DNA from 2 places in the Longispora fulva genome. Region 2 is predicted to be linked to the other one. Evidence: riboswitches for the same ligand, from Rfam matches in the RefSeq annotation. Region 2 holds a riboswitch; the other holds the start of a gene.
What was found. A riboswitch is a leader RNA that binds a small molecule or an ion and turns the genes downstream of it on or off. The one in region 2 is predicted to bind glycine.

Region 1 (11,271 bases), 5.9 Mb from region 2:
GCGGCGGAGGCGGCGAGGAGGAGCTGGGCGGGGGCGGCGCCGGCGGTGCGTACCGTGTCGGTCCGGATCGTGACCAGGTCCGCCGCCGCGCCGGGCGCGAGCACGCCGACGTGCTCCCAGCCGAGGCTGGCGTGGTTCGTCAGGGCCGTGACCAGCTCGGCCCCGGTGAACCGGCCGCGCTGCCCGGTCCGCAGCCGGTCGTGGTGCTCGAGCCGGCGGGCCTCTTCGAGCGGGTCGATCAGGGCGTGCTGGTCGCTGCCGAGCGACAGGGGGCTGCCGGCGTCGGCGAGTTCGCGGGCCGGGCCGATGCCGTCGGCCAGGTCCGCTTCGGTCGTCGGACAGAAACACGCCGTGGTACGCGTCGCGCCCAGCAGCCCGACGTCCGCGGCTGTCAGGTGGGTGGCGTGCACGGCGCTGGTCCGGGGGCCGAGCACCCCGGCCGCGTGCAGCAGTGCGGTGGGGGTCACGCCGTAGGCGGCGAGGCACTGTTCGTTCTCCGCCGGCTGCTCGGAGAGGTGCACGTGCAGCGGGCCGCCGGTGTCCACCGCGGACAGCTGGTCGCGGGGGACGGCGCGGACGGAGTGGATCGCCGCGCCGATCACGGTGTTCCCGTCGGCCTTCAGCAGCCGGACCCGGTCCTGCCAGGCGGCGGCGTTCCCGTCGGAGAACCGCCGCTGGGTCTCGTTCGGGGCCACACCGATGCCGCCGGCCAGGTAGCAGGTGTCGAGCAGGGTGAGCCGGACGCCGGCGTCCCGGGCGGCCTGGATCAGGGCCTCGCCCATGGCGTTCGGGTCGGCGTAGGGCTTACCGCCCGGGCCGTGGTGCAGGTAGTGGAACTCGCCGACGGAGGTGACGCCCGCGAGGGCCATCTCGGCGTACGTGGCTCTGGCGAGCCGGAGGTAGCTGTCGGGGGTGAGCCGGTCGGCGAGGGCGTACATGCCCTCCCGCCAGCTCCAGAAGGAGTCGCCCTTCGTCCGGCCCCGCAGGGCGCGGTGGAAGGCGTGCGAGTGGGCGTTGGCGAAACCCGGGAGGGTGAGGCCGGCCAGGCGCTCCCCCTGCGGGGGCTGGTCGACCATCACGGAGGCGATCCGGCCGTCGTCGACCACGATCAGCACCCCGTCGGCGGGCCCGTCGGGCAACCAGGCGTGCTCACACCAGTAGACCTGCATGCCACTCCTCAGCTCACGATGTCCAGCCGTCGCGCCGCGCGGCCGCCCGGGTCCCGGTCCCGTGCCGCGTCCGGACGGACCTCCGGGGAGCCATCGCCGCGCGACGACTCCCCGGAAGGTAGTCCCTACAGTCCCAGCGCCGGCGCGGGCACGTCGCCCGACTCGCGCATCGGGATCCGCACACCCTTGTCCTCGGCCACGATCTCGGCGATGGAGTAGCCGGCGTCCACGTGCCGGATCACGCCCATCCCCGGGTCGTTGGTGAGCACCCGCTCGATCTTCTGGGCGGCCAGCTCCGTGCCGTCGGCGACGACCACCTGACCGGCGTGGATGGACCGGCCGATGCCGACCCCGCCGCCGTGGTGCAACGACACCCACGTCGCGCCGGAGGCGGTGTTGAGCAGCGCGTTGAGGATCGGCCAGTCGGCGATCGCGTCGGAGCCGTCGGCCATCGACTCGGTCTCCCGCTGCGGGGAGGCCACCGAGCCGCAGTCCAGGTGGTCGCGGCCGATCACGATCGGGGCCTTGAGCTCGCCGGACGCGACCATCTCGTTGAACTTGAGGCCGGCCAGGTGCCGCTCGCCGTAGCCGAGCCAGCAGATCCGGGCGGGCAGGCCCTGGAAGGCGACCTTCTCGCCGGCCAGCTTGATCCACCGGGCGAGGGACTCGTTCTCGGGGAAGAGTTCGAGGATCGCCTTGTCGGTGGCCGCGATGTCGGCCGGGTCGCCGGACAGCGCCGCCCAGCGGAAGGGACCCTTGCCCTCGCAGAACAGCGGCCGGATGTACGCGGGCACGAAGCCCGGGAAGTCGAACGCGCGCTCGTACCCGCCGAGCTTGGCCTCGCCGCGCAGCGCGTTGCCGTAGTCGAACACCTCGGCGCCGGCGTCCTGGAAGCCGACCATGGCCTCGACGTGCTTGGCCATCGACTGGCGCGCCCGGTCGGTGAACTCGGCGGGCTTCTTCGCCGCGTAGTCCGGGCCGTCCTCGACGGAGACGCCCTCGGGGAGGTACGACAGCGGGTCGTGGGCGCTGGTCTGGTCGGTGACGATGTCGATCGGTACCCCCCGACGGAGGAGCTCGGGGAAGACGGTCGCGCAGTTGCCGACAATGCCGATCGACAACGGCGTCCGCGTTTCCTTGGCCGCGAGGGCCTGCGCGATGGCGTCGTCGAGGTCGTCGGCGACGGTGTCCAGGTAGCGGGTCTCGACCCGGCGGCGCAGGCGCGCGGCGTCGACGTCCACGACCAGGCACACGCCGTTGTTCATGGTGACCGCCAGGGGCTGCGCGCCGCCCATGCCGCCGCAGCCGCCGGTCAGGGTCAGCGTGCCGGCGAGGGTGCCGCCGAACCGCTTGTGCGCCACGGCCGCGAACGTCTCGTAGGTGCCCTGGAGGATGCCCTGGGTGCCGATGTAGATCCACGAGCCGGCGGTCATCTGGCCGTACATGGTCAGGCCGAGCTGCTCCAGCCGGCGGAACTCCGGCCAGTTGGCCCAGTCGCCGACCAGGTTGGAGTTGGCGATCAGGACCCGCGGCGCCCACTCGTGGGTGCGGAACACGCCGACCGGCCGGCCCGACTGGACCAGCAGGGTCTCGTCGGCCTCCAGGGTGGACAGTGCCCGGGCGATGGCCTCGAAGCTGGCCCAGTCCCGGGCGGCCTTGCCGGTGCCGCCGTAGACCACGAGGTCGTCGGGGCGCTCGGCCACGTCCGGGTCGAGGTTGTTCAGCAGCATCCGCAGCGCGGCCTCGGTCTGCCAGTTCTTGGCGTGCAGCGTGGTGCCGTGCGGGGCGCGCACGGTGCGGGGGCCGGGCGTGGTCATGCGATCTCCTTCTGGACGACGGCGAGCAGGGTGCCGCTGAGGATGAGTTCTTCGGCTGCCGCGATCTCCGGAGCCAGGTGCCGGTCAGGACCGGGACCCTCGACGTGTACGCGCAGCGCGGCCACGGCCGCCGCGGTCGCCGGGGCGGGCAGCAGCGGCTGGCGCAGGTCCAGCGCCCGGGCGGCGGTGAGCAACTCGACGGCGAGCACCTTGCGCAGCCCGTCGACGGACCGGCGCAGCTTGCGGGCGGCGCTCCAGCCCATGGACACGTGGTCCTCCTGCATCGCGCTCGACGGGATCGAGTCGACGCTGGCGGGGTTGGCCAGCCGCTTGAGCTCGCTGACGATCGCCGCCTGGGTGTACTGCGCGATCATGTGCCCCGAGTCCACCCCCGGGTCGTCGGCGAGGAACGCCGGCAGCCCGTGCGAGCGGTGCACGTCGAGCATCCGGTCGGTGCGCCGTTCGCTGATCGAGGCGACGTCGGCGATCGGGATGGCGAGGAAGTCCAGGGCGTAGGCGACGGGCGCGCCGTGGAAGTTGCCGTTGGACTCGACCCGGCCGTCGTCGAGGACCACCGGGTTGTCGACGGCGCTGGCCAGCTCGCGGCCGGCCACGATCCCGCAGTAGTCGGCGGTGTCGCGGGCCGCGCCGTGCACCTGCGGGGTGCACCGCAGCGAGTACGCGTCCTGGACCCGGTTGCAGTCCGGCCCCCGGTGGCTGGCGACGATCGGCGAGTCGCGGAGGATCCGGGTCAGCCGGGCGGCGGACACCTGCTGGCCGGGGTGCGGACGCAGCGCGTGCAGGTCGGGGGCGAACACCCGGTCGGTGGCCAGCAGCGCCTCGATGGTCATCGCGGCGGTGATGTCGGCGACGTCGAGGAGGTCACGCAGGTCCTCCAGGGCCAGGAGCAGCATGCCGAGCATGCCGTCGGTGCCGTTGATGAGGGCCAGGCCCTCCTTCTCCCGCAGCTCGACCGGAGTGATGCCGGCCTTGGCGAGCGCGTCGGCTGCCGGCTGGAGCACGCCGTCGACCCGGACCTGGCCCTCGCCCATCAGCGCCAGGGCGCAGGCGGACAGCGGGGCGAGGTCGCCGGAGCAGCCGAGGGAGCCGTACTCGTGCACGACCGGGGTGATCCGCGCGTTGAGCATCGCGGCCATGGTCGCCGCGGTCTCCGGGCGGACGCCGGTGTGCCCGGTGGCGAGGGTGTGCAGCCGCAACAGCATCAGCGCGCGGACCACCTCCTCCTCGACCTCGGGTCCGGCGCCGGCCGCGTGCGACCGGACCAGGGACTTCTGCAGCTGGGCCCGCAGTTCGGGGGCGATGTGCCGGGTGGCGAGCGCGCCGAAGCCGGTGGAGACCCCGTAGGAGGGGGTCTCGGCCTCGGCGAGCGCCTCGATGGCGACCCGGGCGCGGGCCAGGGCTTCCAGGGCGTCGGAGGTCAACTCGACGGCCGCGCCGTGCCGGGCGACCGCGACGACCTCGCGGGGGGTGAGGGGGGCTGGGCCGACGAGTACCTTCATGCCCCTCATCCCATCGTCTTTTCGTCGACCCCGGTGGGCTTCGGAGTGAATGCCGTCTGGTATCCCAGACATATGACGGATGTCCCGGCCCTGCGCAACGGCCTCGCGCTCCTGCGGCACCTCGCCGGCCGGCCCGGCCCGCAGTCGGCGGCCACCCTGGCCAGGGAGCTGGGCCTCCCCCGGTCGACCACCTACCACCTGCTGGCCGAGCTGGCCGCCGCCGGCTTCGTCACCCACCTGCCGGAGGAGCGCCGGTACGGCCTGGGCGTGGCCTCCTTCGAACTCGGCTCCGCCTACCTGCGGCACGAGCCCCTCGAACGCCTGGCCCGCCCGCTGCTCCAGGCCCTGGTCGACTCCACCGGCCGGACGGCGCACCTCGGCGTCCTGCACGGCTCGGAGACGCTCTACCTGCTCAAGGAGCAGCCGAGACGCCCGCAGACCCTGGTCACCGACATCGGGGTCCGACTGCCGGCCGCCCTGACCGCCGCCGGCCGGGCGCTGCTCGGGCACCTGCCGGCGCCCCAGGTCCGGGCGCTGTTCCCCCGGGCGTCGGCGTTCGTGGACCGGACCGGGCGGGGGCCGCGCTCGCTGGCCGGGCTGCGCCGGCTACTGGCGGCCGAGCACGCGTGGAGTGTGGAGGACGGGCACGTCACGCCCGGGTTCGCCTCGGTGGCCGCCGCCAGTTTCGACCACGGTGGCCGGCCGGTGGCGGCGATCAGCGTGACGTTCAGGCACGAATGCGACCCGGAGTGCGGGCAACGGTGGCCGGACCTGGCGACCGAGGTGTGCCACGCCGCCGCCCAGCTCACGACGCGGATCGGCGGCCGCCCACCCGGCTGATCAGCCGTCGCATGCCGAAAAAGGAACGCGGCGTAACAGATGATGCCCTTGATCTGGCTCTTGATCTAACGTCTTGGCCCGCTGAGGGCGGGGAGGCGAAGGCGGAAGGGTTCCGGCATACCGGTGTTGTATGCCGGGTTCCTGACAACGCACGCATCGTCGCCCTCAGCGGGCCCCACCCACCCGGTTGAAGGACCGGGCCACCCGGCGGGGCAGCAGCGCCGCGCCGCGCTCGGGGGCGGTGTCCATCATCGGCGACAGCCCGGCGACGATGTCGGCCTCGTCCTCCGCCGGCGGGGACAGCACGCTGAAGATCAGCATGACCAGGGCGCAGCTGATCAGCAGGGTGATCGGCGCGACGAACAGGAACGGGCTCACGCCGTCGATCGGCCCGTCCATCGGGTGCAGGTGCACCTGGACCCCGAACATGGCCGTGTAGTGCATGCCCACCACGGCCACGCCCATGATCAGGGCGGCGATGACGGCCGGGCCCCAGCCCTGGACGTTGACCGTGAACCACAGCGCCACCGACGACGCGACGATCGCGATCAGCACGGAGGCGACGAAGTACGCCCGGTCGTAGCCGACGGAGCCGCCCATCCGCATCGCGGCCATCCCGGTGTAGTGCATCGCGGCCACCCCGAGGCCGGTGAAGACCCCGCCGAGGATGATCCGGAGCAGGGACACCCCGCCGTGGCCGACGATGAACAGGCCGATCCCGACGGCGAGGATGGCGATCAGGGCGCTGGCGACGGTGAGCGCCACGTCGTACCGGACGATGGTGCCCGGCACGTCGAAGCCGAGCATCGCGATGAAGTGCATCGGCCAGATTCCGGTGCCGCCGATGGACACCGCCCCCAGGACCAGCCACTTCTCCCGGTGCGCCCCGTTGCGCGCCGCCCTCGCCCTGGCCGTGCACACCAGACCGATCGCGCAGCCGAACGCCGCGATCACGTATGAGATCACCGGATTCACCCAGCCATATGCGAACTGATGCAACTCAGCCATGTCGCCCTCCAGGGGATCCAACCGTCGTCCGATAACGACAGGGATCATTGAGCCATCCCGAGGTGAATCAGGGTCGCACAAGCTGTGTGCTCTCAACGAATTTGTCTCTTGATCAACGGACATGTCGGATGGGGAACAGCGGCGGCCCCGCCAGCGTTTTCCCAGTGACGCCCACACATACCCAAGGAGCGATAGTGGCGACGATCACAGTCACCAAGGACAATTTCAACGAACTGCTCTCGGAGCACGACTTCGTCGTGCTGGACTTCTGGGCCGAGTGGTGCGGCCCGTGCCGCCAGTTCGCCCCGACGTTCGAGGCCGCGTCGGAGAAGAACGATGGCATCGTGTTCGGCAAGATCGACACGGAGGCCCAGCAGGAGCTGGCCGCCACGTTCAACATCCAGTCGATCCCGACGCTGATGATCGTGCGCGACAAGACGATCGTCTACAGCGAGCCCGGCGCCCTGCGCCCGGCCGACTTCGACGACCTGCTCCAGAAGGCCAAGGACCTCGACATGGCCAAGCTGCGCGCCGAGGCCGAGTCCGCCTGACCCGCACGAGTTCGGGGCCCCCGCGACCGCGGAGGCCCCGAAGTGCCGTCAGCCCCCGTTCAGCCAGAGCGCCCAGCCGCCGGCGTAACCGACGCACAGGTAGTCGGTGCCCTCGCCGAAGTCCACGTAGCGGCGGCCCGCGTCCCCGCACGCGCCCCCGGTCGGGTAGCTGTGCACGTAGCTCCACGAACCCGGGTCGCTCGGCGGCGGCGTCGGCGGCCCGGCCGCGAAGGCCGGCGTCACCCCACCCAGCAGGGTCGCGGCGATCACCAAGGTCGGTACCAGGAATCTTCTCATCAACCACTCCTCTCGTTGCGGTGGCTACACTTTCACCCCATCGATCGGTACCGGTCAATGGGCCGTTCGCCCGCTGGCTGGGACCCGCCTTGACCGGCGTCGGCACGGCCACCTAGTCTCACGGCACAACTGCACACGCCGACGACCCCGAGCGGGAGAGCTGACCTTCGAGGTCACGCCGAAGGAGCAAGACTCCCCGCACACTCTCAGGCCCACTTACCGCCCGGGTTAGGCAACTCTGGAAAGCAGCCGCGAGGCTCACCCACGGTGCAAGCCGCCCCACGGCGGTGAAGCTCTCAGGTTCCGATGACAGAGGGGGAGGCCCACCCACTCCACCCTGGGAGCCTCCTGTGCGCACAGCACTGTACGAGCACCACCTCGCCCTGGGCGCGACGCTGACCGACTACGCCGGTTGGCGGATGCCGCTGCGGTACGGCAGCGAGAGCGCCGAGCACCTGGCCGTCCGCAAGGCCGCCGGCCTGTTCGACCTCGGGCACATGGGCCAGTTCGAGATCCACGGGCCCGAAGCTGCCGGAGCGCTCGACTTCGCCCTCGTCGGCCGGCTGTCGGAGCTGGTGGTGGGGCAGGCCCGGTACACGCTGCTGTGCCAGTCCGACGGCGGGATCCTCGACGACCTGATCTGCTACCGGCTCGCCGAGGACCGCTATCTGGTCGTCGCCAACGCCGCGAACACGAGCGTGGTGTCCGACGCGCTGTCGGTGCGGCTCGCGGGCTTCCGGGCCGACCTCGACCGGCTCGACCGGTCGCTGATCGCGATCCAGGGCCCGAGCGCCGCCGGCATCCTCGCGCTGATCTGCGACGCGCACCTCGGCGGCCTGCCGTACTACGCGGTCATCCCCGGCTCGATCAACGGGATCCCGCTGTGGGTGGCCCGGACCGGGTACACGGGCGAGGACGGCTTCGAGCTGTACGTGCCCGCCGAGCACGCCTCCGCCGTGTGGTGGGCGCTGACCACGACCGGGGAGCCGCACGGGCTGCGGTCGGCCGGGCTGGCCTGCCGGGACACGCTGCGCCTGGAGGCCGGCATGCCGCTGTACGGCCACGAGCTGACCTGCGACACCACCCCGTACGACGCCGGGCTCGGCCGGGTCGTCCGACTGGACAAGCCCGCCGACTTCGTGGGCCGGGCCGCGCTGACCGCCGCCGCCGAGGCGCCCCGGTCCCGCCGGCTGGTGGGCCTGGTCTCCGCCGGCCGCCGGGTACTCCGCGCCGGCCAGCCCGTCGTCGACCTGCGCACCGGCGCGCACCTCGGCGTCGTCACCTCAGGGGCGGTCTCGCCCGTCCTGGGCCGTCCGATCGCGATGGCCTACGTATCGACCGTCAACGCGCCCCTGGCCGTGGACGTGCGCGGCAGCCTCGAACCTGTCGAGCTCTCACCCCTACCGTTCTACCGAAGGAGCACGTCGTGAGCCTGTCCTACACCGCCGAGCACGAGTGGATCACCGGCGAGGAGCCGGCCACGGTCGGCATCACCGCGTACGCGGCGGAGGCCCTCGGCGACATCGTCTACGTCGAACTCCCCGAGCCGGGCACCGAGCTGAAGGCCGGCGAGACCTGTGGCGAGCTGGAGTCCACCAAGTCGGTCAGCGAGCTGTACGCACCGGTCACCGGCACCGTCGTGGCCCGCAACGAGGCCGTCGTCGACGACCCGTCCCTGATCAACTCCGACCCGCAGGGCGCGGGCTGGCTGTTCACGGTCGCGGTGACCGAGTCGGGCGAGCTGCTGACCGAGGAGGCGTACCAGGCGCTCATCTCGGCCTGAGGCCGCCGCCGCACCAGGCGGCGGTCCCGGCACTACCAGGCGGTGGATTCCAGCCGCCGCGCCAGGCGCCGCAGCCCCCACTTCAGGGAGGCCTCCGCGCCCGGCCTGACCAACGGCCATCCGAGCTGCCCGGCCTTCCCTCCGGGCAGCTCGAGCCGTTCACGCCACTCCAGGTCCGTCGCGCCGTCCCCGCGCCGCACGCACCGGAACACCCCCGGCCCGCGCACGAGCTTCCCGACATGCATGACCCTGATCGTGTACGGCGGCTCCAGCGCCTCCACCCGCATCACGTCCACGAAGCTGGCCGGCCCCACCCCGGTGACCGCCTCGACCACGCTGCCCACCCCGCCGTCGCCCTCCGTGACCCGGACGGTGGTCAACGGGATCCAGGCGCCCTGGGACTCCCAGTCGACCAGGGCCGCGTACACCTGCTCCGGGGTCGCTCTGATGGTGATCCCTGCCGTGACCAGCGCTGTCATGCCCCCAGCCTATGCCCGGGGCGGGGCCGACGGCTCCCGCCGCGCCCCGCCCCGGATATATCCCCCGTGCCCCGCCCCGGGTATCCCCGTGCCCCGCCCGGGCGTCCCCGGGGACGCCCGACCTCGGGACCGGGCCGTGCGTCCGACCCGGCCGCCCTCAGGACGTCAGGACCAGGTCATCGCCGCCATCGCCCGCTCGGCGTCCGCCCGGCCGTAGGAGCCGGTGACCAGGACGCTGACCTGCCGACCGTTCCAGTCGGTCACGGTCAGGATCTGGCCGGACAGGCCCTGCTGCCCACCGTCGCGCCAGTAGGCCGGGTGGCCGGCGACCGTCGTGTTCGGCGACGCGCCGTTCAGGTCGCCGTTCTGCGCCAGAGGGATCGTCTCGTTGTCCCGGATCTGCAGGATCGAACCCCCCGCGCCGGTGTAGGTCAACTGGCCGCCGGGCGTCGCCCCCCGCGCGTCGGAGTTGATGTAGCAACCGGTGAGCCTGGCACCCGCCGGCAGGCCCGTGCTGCCGAACCTCGGCGCGCACCGCAGCACCCGGTCCACCCGCAGCGCCTCGGCGGCGGCCAGCAGGTCCTCCTTCGTCGCCTGGTTGTTCGACACCCCGACCACGGGCACCCCGGGGGCCGGCTCCCAGCGCACCGCGTACCGGGCCGCCGCGTCGCCGGTGCCCTTCAGCAGGGTCGCCGGCCGGCCGTGCACCGTGATCTCGCCGACCGGGGTGAACCGCTCGCCGAGTTCCTGCTGGGCGGCCGTCGCCCCGGCGGAGAAGCTGACGTCCAGCGGGCCGACGGTGACGGCCTCGTAGCCGGCCCGGCTGGCCCAGGACGCCTCCGAGACCTGGGCGGCCCGCCCGGCCGCCAGCGGCACCGGGTCGAACGACAGGTGCAGCAGGCCGGCGTCGGAGCCCAGTACCCCCGGATCGGTCGCGGCGTTCGGCACGCCCGTCGCCTCGGGCAGTCCCGGCGGCTGGACACCGACCAGCGTCCACGTCGAAGGTGCCGCGGACGGGGCGGCGAACGTCCCGTGCGGCGCGGCCGGCCGGCCGTCGGGCCACAGCGCGACCGGCACGGCCACCCCGACCCCGAGGACGGCCACGGCCGCCAGCGCGATCCCCCCGTGCCGGCGCCGGCGCAGCGTCCTGCCCCGTGCCGTCGACCGGGTCAGCAACGCCCCCGTGTCGACCTCCCCCTCCGCGTGCGCGGTCAGGGTGTCGGTGATCTGGTCCTCGAAGTTCACAGCTGTCCTCCAGTACTGGGCGCCGGCTCCGGCGCGTGGAGTGCACGGAGTCGGGCCAGCGCCCGCATCGCGTGGGTACGGACCGTGGCGGGCGAACAGTCGAGGATCTCCGCGATGGCCGCGTCGTCGAGGTCCTCGTAGAAGCGCAGCACGAGCACGGCGCGCTGCCGCTCGGGCAGGGCGAGCACCATGCGCCACAGCGCGTCCCGCTCGACCACTCCGCATTCGGCCCCGGCCACCGACGCCGCCGGGGCCGGTTCGGCCACGGTCAGCTCCCGGTTGCGGCCCAGGCGCCACCAGGACCGGTTCTGGTTGACCAGCATCTGGCGGACGTACAGGTCCGGCCGCTCGGTGCCGGCGATCCTGCGCCACCGCGCGTACGCCTTGGCGAGCACCTCCTGCACCAGGTCCTCGGCGCGGTGCGGGTCCCCGCACAGCAGCCGGGCCAGCCGCACGAGCCCCGGTCCCCTGGCCGTCACGTACTCCTCGAACGTCACCCGCAGGTCCTCTCCGTCAGGTTGTCAGAGAGGAGAACGCCGCACCCGCGGCGATCTGTTGACAC
Region 2 (11,271 bases):
CGTGCTGGGCGCGGGGCGTCTCATACCACAGCCCCGGCACGGACAGGCAGCCCTCGTCGCCGTCCTGCAGTTCCTCCGACAGCTCCAACGTCGGGTTGATCATGTGCCCGCGCTCGCCGCCGGCGTCGTAGACGAACACCCTGGCCCCGACGCCGATCTGCGGGGCGGCGACCCCGGCGCGGCCGGGCGCGCCCAGGAGGGTGTCCATCAGGTCGCCGACGAGGGCGCGCAGGCCGGCGTCGAAGGTGGTGACCTCGTCGCAGGGGGTGCGCAGCACGGGGTCGCCGATGATCCGGATGGGTCGCATGGTCATGTCTGACACCGTAACGTCCGGGCCCGACACGCACGTCTCGGGCAGGGAAGTTAACAACTCGACTACACCGTTCGGTCAAACTTTATCTATCCATACAAGGCACGTCCTATTAAATTCGGACGAAAATCGTAGCCCTGCGTAACAGGCCAGATACGGCTCGAAGTGCCAGGTCACGCCTCGTGTTCCACCACTCAACACCGGCCCGCCAACGCCCTACACTATGCCGGTCCCAGGCTTGATCTACGTGTACGGAGGAACCCCCATGGCACCGCATGGCCGTCATGCCAACGTGCGGTCCCACCGACGAGGCGGCCCCCGCCGCCGCCTCACCGTCGCGCCGTGGATCGTCATCGCCAGTGTGTCCACCCTGGTCCTGTCCGGCATGACCGGCGGATACGTCTACCTCGCCAACAGCGGCTGCTCCGGCGACCCGGTCCGCGCCGAGATCCTCGCCGACCCGTCCGTCAAGTCGATCCTCGACAAGCTGTCCCGCGAATGGCAGGACACCGAACCGATGATCACCGACGCCAAGGGCGAACAACGCTGCGTCGAGGTCGAGATCCTCGCCAAGGACTCCGCCGACGTGGCCCTCGCCCTCGGCAACGACTGGGACGCCCGCCTGACCGGCCCCGCCCCCGACGTGTGGATCCCCGCCTCCACCGCCTGGGTCCGCGAAGCCGCCGCCGACGACACCGCCGAACGGCTCCTGCCTGACCTGCAGCCCAGCCTCGGACGCACCCCCACCGTCATCGCCATGCCCGAACCCATGGTCAAGGCCCTGGCGTCCACGGCGTGGAAGGACCGCAAACCCACCTGGGACTCCCTCATCGCAGCCCTCGGCAGCGGAGCCAGCTGGGAAAGCTACGGCAAACCCGAATGGGGCGCCCTCAAGGTCGGCATGACCGACCCCGCCAAGTCCACCGCCGGCCTGCACGCCCTCATGGCCGTCACCGACGCCAACGACGACGGCGAGGTCGACAGCAAGGAACGCCAGGCCGTCTGGAACTTCAAGCAGGCCGTCGCCAAATCCGACATGTACAAGGAGAGCACCGAACAGCTCTTCGCCGGCCTCGCCAAAGCCGACGGACAGGGCGAGAACGCCGCCCTGCAGTACGTCTCCGGCTTCCCCGCGCTCGAACGCGACATCATCAACTACAACAACACCAAACCCAAGGTCCCCCTCGTCGCCGTGTACCCCGAAGGCGGCAGCGCCGACGCCGACGTGCCCTTCATCGCCCTCAACGCGTCCTGGACCAACAAGGACCGCCAGGCCGTCGGCAAGAGCTTCCTGACCTACCTGCGCGGCGACCACGGGCGCGCGGCGTTCCAGGCCGACGGGTACCGCGACTCCAACCGCATCGGCGGCGCGAACTTCGCCACCGCCACCGGCATCCAGCCCCAGGTGCAGACCCTGCCCCGCGCCGTGCTGCTGCCCGAGTCCGTCGCCGTCACCCGCAAGACCTGGTCGGCCCTGGCCCGCCCCGTCAACCTGCTCCTCGTCATGGACGTCACCGGCTCCATGAACGAGGTCGTCCCCGGCACCGGCGGCCGCACCAAGCTCGACCTGGCCAAGGAAGCCGCCACCAACGCCGTCGGCATGTTCGGCACCCAGGCCCACGTCGGACTGTGGGCGTTTTCCACCCCCACCCCCGGCGGCCCCGACTACCGGCCCGTCGCCCCCATCAAGACCCTCGACACCGAACAGCGCGAAAACCTCGTCGGACAGATCAACGGCCTCACCGCCGCCGGCAACACCGCACTGTTCAACACCACCTGGGCCGCCCACCAGGAGGTCCAGGGCCACTTCCTCCCCGACGCCGCCAACGTCGTCGTCGTCATCACCGACGGCTCGGAGGAGACCGTCCCCGGCGGCCTGAGCCTGGACGCCCTCGTCACCAAACTCAAGGACGGCAACGCCAAGGAGGACGGCAAGAAGAAGGTCCAGGTCGTCACCATCGGCTACGGACCCAACCCCGACTTCGGCGCCCTGCAGAAGATCGCCCTGGCGTCCGGCGGGCGGGCCCTGCAGTCCAAGACGGCCCGCGACATCGGCCCCGTCATGCTCGACGCGCTGTTCAGCTAGACCACACACGAAGAAGGGGGGCCGGTTGGCCCCCCTTCTTTCTATCCCCGCAGGGCGCCGAACAGCGGACCGGCCTTCGCCGCCGCCTCGGCCACCTCCGCGGCCGGCTCACTACCCCACGTGATCCCGCCCCCCGCCCACACGTGCACCCGGTCGCCGTCGGCGGCCACCGTCCGGATCGTCAACCCCAGATCCACCCCGAACGCCGACACCCACCCCACCGCACCCATCGACGGCCCCCGACCCACCCGCTCCAGACGCGCCACCTCCGCCAGAGCCGCCCGCTTCGGGGCACCGGTCACCGAACCCCCCGGCGCCACGGCCCGCAACACCCCGGCCAGCCCCACGCCGCCCGACAGGTCCGCGGCCACCACCGACTCCGCCTGCCACAGCCCCACCCAGCGGCGCAACGCGAACAGCTCCTCCACCCGCACCGAACCCGTGCGCGCCACGAGGGCCAGGTCATTGCGGACCAGGTCGACGATCATGATGTGCTCGGCGCGTTCCTTCGCCGACGCCAACAACTCCCGCCGGCCCTGCTCCGTCGCCGGCCGGGTGCCCTTAATCGGCCGGGATTGCACCCGCCCGGCCGCCACCGACACCAGGGTCTCCGGCGACGCGCACGCCACCGCCCACCCGTCCCCGGACACCACGCCCCCGTACACGGCGCCCTCGATCGCCGCGACCCGTTCCAGGGCCGCCGACGGGTCACCGGTGTACGAGGCCGACCAGTGCCCCACCACGTTCACCTGGTACACGTCACCCCGGCCGATGGCCGCACGGACGCTGGCGACCGCCTCAGCGTGCTGGCGGGTACTCCACGACGGGGCCCACGCCCCCAACCGCCACCCACCCGACACCGCGGGGGCCGCCGGTGGACAGTGCTCGTACACGACGACCACCAGATCCGGCACCGCCGGCGACGGGGAGGGCGCGCCCGTCGGCGCGCCGATCGCCGCCGCCCCGCCGGCCCCCGACAACAGCACCGCCGCCCCGCACAGCGACCCGTCCGGTCCGCCCGGACAAGAGCCTCCTGGAAGTAACGACAGGTCGGCGACCGGCATACGGTGGAGGGTGAGGAATTCCTCAGCCAACGCGGCCGGATCACCAGGGTCCCCTACCCGCCATTCCAGCCGATCCCGAACCCTCACAGTCCCTTGACAATTACGCGGAGTGACCGGAGGAGCCGTCAGACTCAACCGAATGGTCATTTCTTCCGTTCCCCCCGTTACTGTGTGCCACAAAACCCGTTGAACTTGATAGCGTGCGAAGTGCGTCTGTGAGACACGTCACGCCAGACCGGAGAACCGACAATGTGCCCCCACCAGCCAGCCTGCCCCACCGCCGACGCGGTCGACCGCGAAGCCGCCAGGATCACCCACCACCACCCCGAACAGGGCTGGAGCCTCCTGTGCAACGGCGTGATCATATTCGAGGACACGGGCGAACTCCTGCCAGACGGCCAGACCATCGCCCCCCACCGCGGACCGGCCCTGCACCTCACCGCCGCCTGAAGTACCCCAAAAGAAAAAGGGGCGCCCCACACCCGGGACGCCCCTTGATCCGTCTCTACTCCTCGAACGCCTCCGGCGGCGGGCACGAACACACCAGGTTACGGTCCCCGAACGCCTGATCGATCCGCCGCACCGGCGGCCAGTACTTCACAGCACTGACCCCACCCGGATACGCCGCCAACTGCCGCGAGTACGGATGCGCCCAACCATCGGCCGTCACCGCCGCCGCCGTGTGCGGAGCGTTGTGCAACGGATTGTCCTCCGCCGGCCACACCCCCGCCTGCACCTGGTCGATCTCACCCTTGATCGCGATCATCGCGTCACAGAACCGGTCCAACTCACCCAGGTCCTCCGACTCCGTCGGCTCCACCATCAACGTGCCGGCCACCGGGAACGACATCGTCGGCGCGTGGAACCCGTAATCCACCAGACGCTTGGCCACGTCATCGACCGTCACACCCGAGTCCTTCGTGATCCCCCGCAGGTCGAGGATGCACTCGTGCGCCACCAGGCCCTTGTTGCCCGCGTACAACACCGGGTAGTGGTTGCGCAGCCGCGCCGCCACATAGTTCGCCGCCAGGACAGCCGACGCCGTCGCCCGGGTCAGACCGTCCGGACCCATCAGCCGCAGATACGCCCACGAGATCGGCAGGATCCCCGCCGAACCGTGCGGCGCCGCCGACACCGGACCCACAGGCGACTCATTGTGCAACGGATGCCCCGGCAGGTACTTCGCCAGGTGCGCGCGCACCCCCACCGGACCCACACCCGGACCGCCACCACCGTGCGGGATGCAGAACGTCTTGTGCAGGTTCAGGTGCGACACATCCGCCCCGAACTGACCCGGCTTCGCCCACCCCAGCAACGCGTTGAGGTTCGCCCCGTCCACGTACACCTGACCACCCGCGTCGTGCACCTTCGCGCACAACTGCGTGATCCCCGCCTCATACACCCCGTGCGTCGACGGATACGTCACCATGATCGCCGACAGGTTGTCGCGGTGCTTCTCCACTTTCGCGTCAAGGTCCACAAGATCAACGTTGCCCTCGTCGTCACACGCCACCACCACCACGCGCATACCGGCCATCACCGCCGACGCCGCGTTCGTGCCGTGCGCGCTCGACGGGATCAGACACACATCCCGGTGCGCCTGCCCGTTGTCGCGGTGATACGCCCGGATCGCCAACAGACCCGCCAACTCGCCCTGCGAACCCGCGTTCGGCTGCACACTCACCGCGTCATACCCGGTGACCTCCGCCAACCAACCCTCAAGATCAGAAACCAGCGACTCGTACCCAGCCGCCTGCTCTGACGGGGCGAACGGGTGAATGTCCGCGAACTCCGGCCACGTCACCGCCTCCATCTCCGTGGTGGCGTTCAACTTCATCGTGCACGAACCCAACGGGATCATGCCCCGGTCCAGGGCATAGTCCTTGTCCGACAACGACCGCAGATACCGCAGCATCGCCGTCTCCGACCGGTGCGCGTGAAACACCGGATGCGTCAGGAACTCACCGGACCGCAGCAGCCCCTCCGGCAACGCGTCCGGCGTCGCCGCGTCCAGATCCGACACAGACACCGACGACAGCCCGAACGCCCGCCACACACTCAGCAGATCGCCGTCCACCGTCGTCTCGTCACACGAGATCCCCACCAGGTCAGCGTCCACCAGCCGAAGGTTCACCCCCGCCTCCGCCGCGTGCGCCACCACCTCGGCCGCCCGGCCCGGCACCCGCGCCGTCACCGTGTCGAAGAACGCCCCGTGCACCACCTCGACACCACCCTCACGCAGCCCCGCCGCCAGCACAGTGGCCATCCGGTGCGCGCGCTCCGCGATCTGCCGCAACCCGTCCGGGCCGTGATACACCGCGTACATCGACGCCATCACCGCCAACAGCACCTGCGCCGTGCAGATGTTGCTCGTCGCCTTCTCCCGCCGGATGTGCTGCTCACGCGTCTGCAACGCCAACCGGTACGCCGGATTGCCGTCCACGTCCTTCGACACACCCACCAACCGGCCCGGCATGTTGCGCTCCAACCCGGCGCGCACCGACATGTACCCGGCGTGCGGACCACCGAAGCCCATCGGCACCCCGAACCGCTGCGCGCAACCCACCGCGATATCCGCGCCGATCTCACCCGGCGCGCGCAGCAGACACAGCCCCAGCAGGTCGGCGGCCACCGCGACCAGGGCACCGCGCGCGTGCGCGTCGACGATCAGCGCCTCGTGGTCGCGGACCACGCCCGACGCCCCCGGGTACTGCACCAGGACGCCGAAGAACTCGCCCTCCGGCAGGCCGGCGGACAGGTCGGCGACGAGGACCTCGATGCCCAGCGGTTCCGCCCGGGTCTCGATCACGGCGATGGTCTGCGGCAACGCGTCGGCGTCCACCACGAACCGGTCACTCTTGACCTTGCTCGCCCGGCGGGTCAGCGTCATCGCCTCGGCGGCGGCCGTCGCCTCGTCGAGCAGCGACGCACCGGCCGTCGGCAGCCCGGTCAGGTCGGAGATGACGGTCTGGAAGTTCAGCAGCGCCTCGAGGCGGCCCTGCGAGATCTCCGGCTGGTACGGCGTGTACGCCGTGTACCACGCCGGGGACTCCAGCACGTTGCGCAACACCACCGGCGGGGTGTGCGTCCCGTAGTAGCCCAGGCCGATCATCTGCGCCATCGGCCGGTTACGCGCCGCGATGGCGCGCAGCTCCGCGATGACCTCCGGCTCGGTGGCCGCGGCCGGCAGGCTCAGGCCCTGGGTGGTGCGGATCGCGTCGGGGATCGCGGCGTCGAGGAGCTCCTCGGTCGAGCCGTAGCCGACGAGGTCGAGCATCCTCTGCGAGTCGGCCGCAGACGGGCCGATGTGGCGGCGGGAGAACGGCACACCGCGGGAGAGGTCGGTGAGACTGGCGCGCTGACTGGCCATACGTGTACTCCAGGAGAGTCGGCTCGGGCAATGAGCTTCCTCCCCCTCTGCGCGCGGGCACGGCCCAGTCCAGAGGTGCCTGCCCGAGTGGTCCTTTTGCCTGAGAGTTTCCGGGGAGGTATTGCCCCTTCGGCGCCCCCTGCCGACAAGGCCAGGGGGTCTCTCCCACTCGGGTGAGACGGCACGGCAACCGTACCATCGGTGATCGGTTCCGCGGATGGCCCAGGTCACCGCGCGTAGTGCATCCTAGGAAACTGGGGTAAAAGGGAACGGGGACGGCCGGAACCGTCCCCGTTTGCCCCGACTAGCTCTTCGCCTGCTCGTAGGCGTGCAGCCGCTCGCTGAGCCTGATCGTGATGAACTCGTTCGGGTCGGCCTGCCCCGGCACCCGGCCCGCCGAGAACGGCAGGTTGTTGTCGTTGAGGACCCCCAGCGTGCGGTCGTCGAGGATCACCAGGTCCTCCACGCACTGGTGCGGGAACGTGAACGTGTCCCCCGCCCCCGCCAGGTGCTGCGGGTTCGCCAGGCTCAGCAGGTCCGCGACCACCGTCTTGTCCATCTTGCCGTCCTTGTCCCGGTCACGCCGGTCCACGAGGAAGATCTTCTTGAACGCCGCCGCCGCGCCCTGCAGGTTGTCGCGCTCCACGACCAGGAACCGGTCGGGGTCCACGGCGATCGCGTCGCCGATCGAGTTCGACGGCGACTCCAACTGGTACGTCCACCGCTTTCCCGTGTACGCGCCCGACCTCAGCTCGAACTCGTTGAACCGCAGCGCACCCGGCGCGTCCCCGGCCACGGTGCCCTCCAGCAGCGGGTACAGGTACTTCCCGTCCACGCTCTTGACCATGCCCTCGAAGCCCTTGGAGCTGCCCAGGTTCGGCTTCTCCCCCACCTCGAGCTCGTGGCTCTCCGGGGCCTTGACCCCCGGCAACGGGATCGGCGCCTGCAGCACCCGACCCGCCCGGTCCACGTGCAGCAGGTACGGGCCGAACTCGTCACCGATCCAGTACGAACCGTCCGGCGTGCGCGTGATCGACTCGATGTCGAAGTCAGAACCCGTCAGCACCCGGTCCGGCCGGGTCAACGCGAACGGGATCCTCGCGTCCGGGTCCGTCAGCGTGATCCCGCCGACCACGTCCACCTTCCCCGACGCGAAGTCCGGCGCGAGGCGGTGGATGCGCAGCAGGAAATCCCCCGAGTTGGCCTTGTTGCCGAACCCGTTGTCGGAGATCACGTCGAACGTGCCGTCGGAGTTGCGCAGCACCCCGCTGAAACCCTGCACCGGCTGGTCGGCGAACGGCAACGCCACCCCGTTCACCGGGGCGGTGCCCAGCGCGGCGCCCGCCGGCTCGCTCCCCGGCACGAACGTGCGCGCCGGCAGCACGGCGAAGCCCGTCAGCGTGGCCTGACCGAAGGTGGGGGTGGCCCCGGCGGTGGAGGCCGACAGCCCGATCGTCAACGCGGCGACGCTCACAGCGAGCGCGAACCGTCCTGGAGTTCTCATGGCGCGACCGTAGGCCGCCGGGGTGAACAGCGTCAGAACTTCAGGCACTCGCAGTTGGTCATCAGAGCCCGAACGTTGTTCACGTACTGCTGGTTCGGGATTTTGATCGTGTGCGTGGCCTCGTCCTGCACCCCGGCGTGGCCCACGTTGTAGGCGGCGATCACCACGTCGAGGAGGTTCTCGTTCGCCAGGTCGTAGGTGTGGTCGAAGTAGGTGTCCCCGAAATACCGGATCAGCCACGACAGGTACTCCGCGCCCAACACCGTGTTCCCCTTCAGCGTCTTGGGGTCCTCCGGCGCGTCGTTGAACTTCAGGTTCATCCAGTCCACCGTGCCCGGCATCAACTGCATCGTGCCCATGCCGCCGTCGCACGCGATGATCGCCGACTGCCAGCCCGACTCCTGCCACGCGATGGCCTTCATCAGGGTCAGCGGAACGGTGAAGTGCACCGACTGCCAGTACTCCCGGCCAGCGGCCGCCGTCAACGCCGCCTTCACGGCCGGCCGGTCGGCGTTCGTGCCCTCGTAGTGCCGGCAGTCGCTGCCCGGGGTGTGCGGCGGCGGGGCCGGCGGGGTGGGCACCGGGGCGGTCGGCGCCTGGTAGCTCGGCTTGACCTGGGCCGGCTTCGGCTTCGGGGCCGCGGACTTCGACGGCGACGGGGTCGGGGCCGCGGCCATCGCCGCCGTCGTGTGCTCCTCACTCGGGCTCGCCGACGGAGAGGGGGCCACGGCGGTCGCCTCCGGGGCCGAGACCGGTTTCGGGGCCGCACCTCCCCCGCACCCGGACACCGTCAGCACCATCAGCACACCCAGCACGAGCCCGCGCATCGACACGATTCGTCCTCCCGTAGACCGAAGCCACCCTAGCCGCATACCGACCCGGGCCGCAGACCCGCGCGGGAGCGTGCGCGCTGCGTCGTCGAGGGGTGACTGACAGGTTGACATCCGTCACTCCCGCTGGCGCATCCTAGGTCGCTAGGCTTCTGGGGGTCGTCGCGCGCGACCCGGGATCCCCGGTCCACCGGCGTTACCGGGTCGGGCTCCTCCGTACCTCTACAAAGGTTTGTGGGCTCTGGGGGTCGTGCCCGTCCAGCGGCGGAACGCGTGGATGAAACTCGACGCCTCCGTGTAGCCCAGCCGCGCCGCCACCTGCTCCACGCTCAGCCCCGTCGTGCCCAACAGCTCCACCGCCAGCCCGTGGCGGACCTCGTCGAGCAGCCGCCGGTAGGACGTGCCCTCCGCCGCCAGCCGCCGGTGCAGGGTCCGCGCCGTGACGTGCAGCTCCGCGGCCACCGTCGGCATCGCCGGCACCGTGCCCACCCCCGCCAGCAGCCGGTCGCGGACCGCGACGGCCAGGGTGCCCTCCGCCCGGCGGACCAGCAACTCACGGCACTCCCGCTCGCACACCTCCCACGTGTGCGGGTCGGCGTGCGGCAACGGCCGGTCCAGCAGCAGCGCGTCGGCGACGATCACGTTCTCCGGCGCCCCGAACGTGACCGGGCAGCCGGCCGCCAACTCGTACAGGTCGCCGTGCGGCGGGCGGGGCACGGACAGTTCCAGGCGCAACGGTTGCAGCGGCTCGCCGACCAGGGTGTCGATGATGGCGTGGATCGCGACGAGTTCGCGTTCCAACAGGAAGGCCCGCACGTCGGCCGGCACGTCCGAGTCGTCGATGACCATCGCCACCTCCTCGGGCCCCTCCACCAGCCGGATCCGGGCGAAGGAGAACGTCAACCCCAGGTGCCGCAGGCCCACCACGGCCGCGTCCCGCAACGTCGGGCTGGTCAGCAGCGCGAACCCCCAGATGCCGAACTCCGGCAGCCGGTGGTTGCCACCCACCCGCAGACCCAGCCCCGGCGGGTCGCCCAGGGCCGCGATCAGGTTGCGGGCCACCGTGAGCTCCTGGTCCCCGGTCGCCTCCGCCGGCAGGTCGGCGGGCAGGCCCGTGCCGGCGAGGCACCTCTCCGCCGGAACGCCGTCCTCAGCGGCCACCGCGAGCATGTGCCGGATACCGGCGGTGGCACGGCGCTGCGGCCAGGAGACTGTCACAGTGTCCGAAAATAGCAACCACGTGTCATCGCACGCCATAACCCGTGGCGGATCTGACACCTACCTTGAGGACATGGCCCACGACAGAAGACGTCTCACCACCGCGGCCGCCGCGGCACTCGGCGGCCTGATCGTGCTCGCCCCCCTCATCGACCTGGGCGTCGTCCCGGTCGCGTTCGCCGCCACCGGCGACAACTACCGGATGAGCGTCGACGACCTCACCGGCGAGAACTTCGCGATGTACGCCACCAGCGACACCGGCGCCGTGGCCGTCCTGGACAACGCCACCGCCGCCCGGGTCTGCCAGTCCCGGCGGGTCGGGCCCGTGGTGTGGCGCGCGACCGCCGGCACGCCCGGCCACCGGGTCCGGATCACCAACCTCGTCCTCGACGCGCAACAGCTCGACGGGGCCGATCTGACCATGACCGGGGCCGAGACGTCCGGGCTGCGGCCCGTCGAACCCAACCGGGGGCTGTTCGGGATGTCGGCGGCCGCGGTGCGGGTCAGCCACTACGCGCAGACCGGCACCGCGACGAACACCGGGTGGATGAGCATGCCCGGGACCGACGTCCGGATGGGCGTCGACGTGGCGGAATGCTGATGTGAGGACCACGACTCGCGGGGAGGTGCCGCTCGCCGGGCGGCGCGGCGGTGCCTCGTCGGGGGTCGCCGCCATCTGAGGGGATGGCGGGGACGTTCCGGAGGTCGCCGGCCCGGGTGGGCGGCGACCTCCGGGGCGCGCGCTACCAGGCGGCCGGTTCGAAGTCCTTCAGGAAGCAGCCGTAGAGGTCCTCGCCGTTCTCGCCGCGCACGATCGGGTCGTACACCCGGGCCGCGCCGTCGACGAGGTCCAGCGGGGCCTTGAAGCCCTCCTCGTGCAGCCGCATCT

Region 1: it holds a riboswitch for glycine, as region 2 does, so the genes downstream of both, gcvT (glycine cleavage system aminomethyltransferase GcvT) here and gcvP (aminomethyl-transferring glycine dehydrogenase) in region 2, are expected to answer to the same signal.

The regions. Positions count from the first base shown of each region.
Region 1 is NZ_JADOUF010000001.1:7,663,739-7,675,009, reverse strand. It holds gene IW245_RS35515 (formimidoylglutamate deiminase) at 1-1,169, opposite strand, end outside; gene hutU (urocanate hydratase) at 1,295-2,986, opposite strand; gene hutH (histidine ammonia-lyase) at 2,983-4,506, opposite strand; gene IW245_RS35500 (IclR family transcriptional regulator) at 4,579-5,346, shown strand; gene IW245_RS35495 (MHYT domain-containing protein) at 5,512-6,312, opposite strand; gene trxA (thioredoxin) at 6,549-6,905, shown strand; gene IW245_RS35485 (hypothetical protein) at 6,954-7,202, opposite strand; glycine riboswitch at 7,345-7,434, shown strand; gene gcvT (glycine cleavage system aminomethyltransferase GcvT) at 7,553-8,632, shown strand; gene gcvH (glycine cleavage system protein GcvH) at 8,629-8,985, shown strand; gene IW245_RS35470 (SRPBCC family protein) at 9,018-9,464, opposite strand; gene IW245_RS35465 (hypothetical protein) at 9,630-10,709, opposite strand; gene IW245_RS35460 (SigE family RNA polymerase sigma factor) at 10,706-11,206, opposite strand.
Region 2 is NZ_JADOUF010000001.1:1,733,798-1,745,068, reverse strand. It holds gene IW245_RS07565 (peptide deformylase) at 1-313, opposite strand, end outside; gene IW245_RS07560 (substrate-binding and VWA domain-containing protein) at 603-2,396, shown strand; gene IW245_RS07555 (chorismate-binding protein) at 2,438-3,607, opposite strand; gene IW245_RS07550 (DUF5999 family protein) at 3,710-3,910, shown strand; gene gcvP (aminomethyl-transferring glycine dehydrogenase) at 3,966-6,830, opposite strand; glycine riboswitch at 6,909-7,008, opposite strand; gene IW245_RS07540 (esterase-like activity of phytase family protein) at 7,135-8,334, opposite strand; gene IW245_RS07535 (lytic transglycosylase domain-containing protein) at 8,367-9,161, opposite strand; gene IW245_RS07530 (AraC family transcriptional regulator) at 9,387-10,382, opposite strand; gene IW245_RS07525 (DUF6230 family protein) at 10,456-10,983, shown strand; gene IW245_RS07520 (SDR family NAD(P)-dependent oxidoreductase) at 11,126-11,271, opposite strand, start outside.